2 regions of the Oenococcus sp. genome follow, and region 2 is predicted to be linked to the other one. Evidence: riboswitches for the same ligand, from Rfam matches in the RefSeq annotation. Region 2 holds a riboswitch; the other holds the start of a gene.
What was found. Region 2 has a riboswitch for lysine ahead of ABF487_RS05630 (ABC transporter substrate-binding protein/permease). Riboswitches for the same ligand answer to the same signal wherever they lie in the genome.
Positions count from the first base shown of each region.

Region 1: another riboswitch for lysine. It lies ahead of lysA (diaminopimelate decarboxylase); the one in region 2 lies ahead of ABF487_RS05630 (ABC transporter substrate-binding protein/permease).

Region 1 covers NZ_JBDNNF010000002.1:75,488-78,904, reverse strand. The annotation lists gene dapD (2,3,4,5-tetrahydropyridine-2,6-dicarboxylate N-acetyltransferase) at 1-387, opposite strand, end outside; gene lysA (diaminopimelate decarboxylase) at 380-1,663, opposite strand; lysine riboswitch at 1,719-1,892, opposite strand; gene rpmF (50S ribosomal protein L32) at 2,013-2,195, shown strand; gene ABF487_RS02795 (formate--tetrahydrofolate ligase) at 2,270-3,417, opposite strand, start outside.
Region 2 covers NZ_JBDNNF010000003.1:223,310-226,726, forward strand. The annotation lists gene ABF487_RS05620 (HoxN/HupN/NixA family nickel/cobalt transporter) at 1-803, shown strand, start outside; gene ABF487_RS05625 (hypothetical protein) at 849-1,136, opposite strand; lysine riboswitch at 1,289-1,460, shown strand; gene ABF487_RS05630 (ABC transporter substrate-binding protein/permease) at 1,558-3,162, shown strand; gene ABF487_RS05635 (amino acid ABC transporter ATP-binding protein) at 3,169-3,417, shown strand, end outside.

The sequences.
Region 1 (3,417 bases), on a different contig from region 2:
CATATCGATCATGCTGCCTTCGCCGATTTCAGCACCGATATTAATCACAGCACCCATCATAATCACAGCGTGATCGCCAATTTTCACCTGATCGCGGATAAAGGCGCCAGGTTCGATACGGGCATTGATATTTTTCTTGTCCAGCATTGGGACACCAGTATTGCGGCCATCGTTTTCGACAACGTAATCCTGCGGATCCAACGCAGACAGCAGCGGTTTGATATCCTGCCAATCACCAAACAGCAAACCAAATCCATCGCCAGCAAATTGCTTAACATCCTGAGGCAGCTCGCCAGTCAACTGGCCCTTATAAGTCACTTTCACCGGCGTCTTTTTCGGTGCGTTCGCGATAAAACTAATAATTTTTTCTGCATCTAATTCAGTCATTTCCTACCTCGTAATCTAAATCCAAATGAGTAATGTCAGCCATGCTCTCACGCTTGACCACTAGTTTTGCCTTGCCATTTTCGACAAAAACAACAGCCGGGCGCGGGTTTCGGTTATAGTTGGATGCCATAGAATAGCCATAGGCACCAGTTGCCAGGATTGCCAGCAAATCACCAGGCTGGGTCTTAGGCAGCTTCTGCTGCCAAACGAGAACATCGCCGGACTCGCAGTATTTACCTGCGATCCGCACAACTTGTTCGCTGGGCACGTCTGCCTGATCGGCTAATACAGCTTCATATTCAGCTTGATAAAGGGCCGGACGGATATTATCGCCCATGCCGCCATCAACTGACAAATAAGAACGAATGCCGGGAATATCTTTGCGGCCGCCGATTGTGTATAAAGAATAACCAGCCGGTCCAACGATTGACCGGCCAGGCTCGATCCAAATTTCCGGAAGTTGGATTTTGTAAGTCTTTGCTGCTTGTTTGACTGACTGACAAATCAGATGAATAAAGTCGGAATTAGGAATCGGATCATCTTTTTCATTATATTTAATGCCAAAACCGCCGCCCAAATCGATGATCTCAGGCTGGAAATGCCAATCGCTAGCTGTTTTGACCAATAGATCAGCCAATTTCGAATAACCATTTGTCTCAAATATCTGAGAGCCGATATGAGCATGCAAACCGCGAAGATGCAGATATGGTGAGGCCATAATCCGATCAAAAGCTTGTTTGGCCTGGCCGGAAATCAAATCGAAACCAAATTTGCTGTCCTGCTGGCCTGTCGAAATAAATTCATGCGTGTGTGCCGAGATGCCGGGACTAATTCGCATGAGAACATCTTGTATCTGATCTTTGGCACTGAGAATCTCTTCTAGCAGCTCAATTTCATGGAAATTATCGATGATAATGGTCCCGATATGATGATCGATGGCTGTCGATAATTCGTCAAAGGACTTGTTATTGCCATTAAAAGCCACTTTCTGCAAGGGGAAACCAGCTTTCATGACAGTGGCTAGCTCGCCGCCAGAAACCACGTCACAATGGACTTTTTCAGCCGCAAGCACATCGTACATGGCAACAACCGAAAAAGCTTTACTGGCGTAACTGATTTCATAGGCAACATTTTCGGCCTGAAAGGCCTCTTTCATCTCGTGAATCGTTTTTCGAATTTGACCGACATCATAGACATACAAGGGCGTTTGAAAACGTTTGGCGATCTCGCTTGCTGGCAAACCGCCGATATAAAGTTGATTATTTTGAATTTGCATAATAAAAACCTCCGTTTGCTAAACTAAACAAACGAAGGCTTACGCTGAGTCGTTTGTCCGTCCTAGCACTCCACATTGCTGTGACAATCCGTGGCCTATTGAGCCGCGTCTCAATCATACAGTGCCCGCTAACGCTGATGACTTCGGCAAAGTCCCTTTTCGTTATCCGATCCCTAGCGGGGAATTTCCCGGAAAACTACTCGTGTCCTATGCAACCTCTATTACGGATGATAGGTTAAGTGTATCATAAGAATAAAAGCGCGGAAAGTTATTCCTGAGATTGATTAGAGCTTGACTTTCGTGTTTTTTTTTGGGAAACTAAGATAGTTATTCAGTAAAGGAGCACTTCATGGCTGTTATCTCAAATAAAAATTCTAAGTCACATAAGCGCAACCGCCGCGGCCACATCGCTTTGGAAATTCCTAATATCGTTTTAGATAAGACGACTGGCGAATACACAGTAGCACACCGTGTTTCACCAAAGGGACTTTACAAGGGCCGCCAAGTGATTGCTGCAGCAAAACAAAAGTGATTTTATAACAATCCTATCGGATTGTTTTTTTATACAAAAAGAGCTTGCCCTTTTAAGGCAAGCTCTTTTTTTAATTAACTCAGGCCCGTTATTTGGCCATTTGCATCAACATCGATTTTTTCAGCCGCTGGCACTTTGCCCAAGCCCGGCATCATCAAAACTTTGCCAGCCATAGCAACAATAAATCCTGCACCAATTTTCGGAATAAAGCGGCGAATATGAATCGTAAATCCACTCGGCGCACCATGGATTTTGCTATCATCGGTCAAACTATTAGGTGTTTTAGCAATCACGACTGGTAGCTTGTCCCAGCCGTTAGCCTTCAATTCGGCTAAATCAGAGACAGCGCGGTCAGACAATTCATAATTCTTGCCGCCATAAATCTTTTCGATAATGGTCGTCATCTTGTCTTCAATGGTGTCGTCAGCGTGATATAAAGGCATAAAGAAATGATGATTATCAGCCGCGGCAATCACTGTTTTAGCTAATTCCAGCGAGCCTTCAAAACCATCGACAAAGCTTGTGGCAATTTCCATTTTCAAGCCTTTTTCATTCTCGACAAAATCCTTAACAGCTCGGATCTCTTCCATATCGTCGCTGGCAAATTTGTTCAAAGCCACCACAACCGGCTTGCCATAACGGGTCATTGCATCCAGATGACGGTTCAAATTGCCCAGCCCTTTTTTAACTGCGGCGACATCTTTTTGCCAAAGATCAGCTAAAGCAACCCCGGCATGGAACTTTAATGCTTTGATGGTGGCGACCAGCACAACAGCGTCAGGTTCTTTTCCCAAAACCGGCACTTTGACATCCATGAACTTTTCGCCGCCCAGATCAGAACCGAAACCTGCTTCTGTCACAGCGTAATCAGCTAGCTTCAAAGCTGTATCCGTAGCAATCACAGAATTGGTCCCTTGAGCAATGTTAGCAAATGGCCCGCCATGAATGATGAAGGGCGAATGTTCCAAAGACTGGACTAAATTCGGATTAATCGCGTCTTTTAAAACAGCCGCCAGCGCACCGGCAACCTTTAAATCAGACACAGTCACAGGCTCCCCTTTAACATTTAAAGCAACGACAATCCGACCCAGGCGCTTCTTCAAATCCGACAAATTCTTGGACAGCGTTAAAATCGCCATTATCTCAGAACTAGCCGTAATATCAAAACCAGAATCGCGCTCAGGACCGTTAATTTTGCCTTTGCCCAGGGTGATCTGGCGTA
Region 2 (3,417 bases):
ATAATATGACGCGGAAATTATTAAATGACAAAAAGAATGCACATGGTGTCGGCTTCAGCTTTTCTTTTGGTCACTCACTCGTAGTGATAATGATGACCATTATCACAGTACTGCTAGTCCAATGGGCCAAAAAAAGGATGCCGGATCTTAATCAATTCGGTGCGGCTATCGGCACTTTTCTGGCTGGAATGATGCTGATCATTTTGGCTGTTGTCAATATGTTTATTATCAGATCCATTTGGCTGAATTTTAAACACAGCTCGGAAGAAAACAAAAAACGCGGCACTGAAGGCCCCATCTATCATCTTTTTACAAAGTCACTCAGTCTTATTAATCATAATTGGCAGGTAATGATTGTGGGTTTTATTTTCGGATTGGGCTTTGATTCGGCTACACAAGTTGCTGTGCTGGCCACTTCAGTTGCCGCCGCTGATAAAGGCCTTCCTTGGATGGCAATTATGTCGATTCCAGTCATGTTCACAGCTGGTATGTGTTTAATGGATACCTGCGACGGTCTCTTTATGAGCACAGCCTATAGCTGGGTCTTTTCATCACCTTTTAGAAAACTGTATTACAACCTCGTCATCACAACTATCTCAGTAATTTCAGCCCTGACAATCGGGCTGATTGACCTTTATCAATCTATCAGTGTGATCTTCCACTGGCACAATGCAACGGCCAGTTGGATCAGCCAACTAGATTTCAATAAAATGGGTATCGCCTTAGTACTGCTGTTTGCCTGCACTTGGGCTGCTGCCATTATTTTTTGGCGATTGTTTTCATTAGATAAATATGATAAATAAAAAGAGCACCTTTAACTGATGCTCTTTTTATCATATTTTTTTAAATTATTTAACCTTTGCCCAAGTCCGCAAATCATCAAATGTTTTCTTAGGATCCTGTGATTCATCTCTGGCCAGCTCATCAATCCGGCTAGCAACCTTTTTCATGTCAACTTTAGGATATTCGTCAATCTTTTCAGACTTATGAACACCCGTATTATCATAAATTGACTTAAGCAAGTACCTTTCCACATTTTTGTCTTCATCCGCATTGAATGCGTCAATATTCTTGGCTAACATAACGGACAAACCTTCAATGTTCAGTTTTTCTGCTTCGGCTTCTTCTAATGCCATTTTGTTCACCTCTTACAACTCATATGATAAACAATAGTCAGGAAAGGTCAAACGTTTTTGGCAACTTTCTGCAACTTTAAGCAGACTGTATCAACTGACAAATTTGACTTGTGTTGATTTCCATAATATACTGCATAGGAATCTAGTAACCGCAATAAAATAGAGGCGCGGTTATCACGAAAATTGCTGAGCAGACAAAAGCGTTGATGCAATTGTAAGGATCGCCGCCGAAACAAGATTGAACCTGTCATTTAATCTTTGTTGGGCCATGTGGAAAGACTGCATGGACTGTCCTAGGATCACCTAGGGGGTGCTATTAATTGGGAATCTTATCTTCTTAATTTAAAATACCTTTTACCTCTATTAATCTCTGTTATTAATAGAGGTTTTTTGTCGTTGCAGGTTTGATGAAGGAGAGAAAATGTATTTGAAACAGAAAAGAAGCTGGCTGTCTATAATCGGTCTGCTCTTTGCCATACTCGTGATAGCTGCAGGAACTTTTCATAGCAGCCAAGCACAAGCCGCAAAGAAATCAAAGAAAGTCTTTTTAGTTGGTATGGAGGCCAACTATCCGCCTTTCAACTGGACGCAGCAGGATGCCAGCAATGGTGCCGTGCCCATTCAAGGATCCAATCTTTATGCTAACGGCTATGATGTACAAGTTTCTAAGCGCATTGCCAAACGTCTGGGACGACCTGTCGAAGTTGCCAAGACTGAATGGGATGGCCTGCTGCCAGCTTTGACTTCTGGAAAAATCGATGCGATTATCGCTGGTATGACGCCGACACCAGAAAGAGAGAAAACGATTGATTTTACTCGGGCATATTACAACTCCAAACAGATTATTGTTGTCAATAAAAACAGCAAATATGCCAAAGCAAAAACTTTAAAGGATTTCAAAGGTGCTAAGCTGACCGGGCAACTAAGCACTGTTCAATATGACCTGATCAAACAGATTAAGGGTGCTATCAGAGAACCAGCCATGCGCGATTTTTCATCGATGCGTGTTGCCCTGCAATCCAACACGATTGATGGCTACGTAGCCGAACTACCGGAAGGATACAGTATGGCCGTGGCTGACCCTAATGCCACTTACATTAATTTATCAGGCAAAGGCGGATTTGTGCTGGACAAGACCGAATCACAGGAAGCAATCGGCCTGCGTAAAAATGATCCGAATAAAGCAACGATCAATTCTGTCTTATCCAAATTGCCCAATAGCGAGCAATCACGTCTGATGCAGCAGGCCGTTAAAGAGCAGCCGCAGACAAGTTCTCAGGGTAACTGGTTTATTGATATTTGGCAGCAATACGGTGGCATGCTGCTACGCGGTATTGGTATGACGCTGCTGCTGGCAATTGTCGGAACGGCTGTCGGCTTTATTATCGGGCTGCTGATAGGTATTGTGAGAACCATCCCAGCACCCAAAAAGCGCTTGCAGCGTTATCTGATTAATTTCGTTAACTGGCTGCTGTCTGTCTATATTGAAGTCTTTAGAGGCACGCCCATGATCGTTCAAGCGGCAGTTTTCTATTACGGCGCCGCTCAAGCCTTCGGCATTAACTTGGATCGAACCACCTCGGCATTGATTATTGTTTCTATTAATACAGGTGCATATCTGGCCGAAATTATCCGTGGCGGTATTATCTCAATTGACCAAGGCCAATTCGAAGCTGCGACTGCTTTGGGGATGACGCATTTTCAGCAAATGAATAAAATTGTCCTGCCGCAAGCTGTCCGCAACAGTATCCCGGCCGTGACCAATGAATTTATTGTGAACATCAAAGACACATCGGTGCTAAGTATCATCTCTGTGTCAGAACTGTTCTTCACCGGTTCAACAATTGCCGGACAGAACTTCCAGTTCTTCCACACTTATCTGACCATTTCTCTCATCTATCTGATCATGACCTTCACGATTACACGAATCTTCAGATTGATTGAAAAGAAATTAAATGGTCCGAAAAACTATGATTTAATGACCAATGATTTCCAAATTGCAACACCGAAAATTGCCGGAAAGTGAGCGAAAATGGAAAAAGATAACATTCTAACGATTCAACATTTGAAAAAATCTTTCGGACAGCACGAAGTTTTAAAAGACATTGATTTGCAGGTGCAACGCGGTGAGGTCATGACCATCATCGGATCTTCCGGATCCGGTAAATCAACATTACTGAGATGCTTGAATTTGCTGGATGATGCCACGGCTGGTGAAATTCTCTATAACGGCCAAAATATTCTTGACCCGAATTTCAACCGTATTCAGTATCGTGCTAAA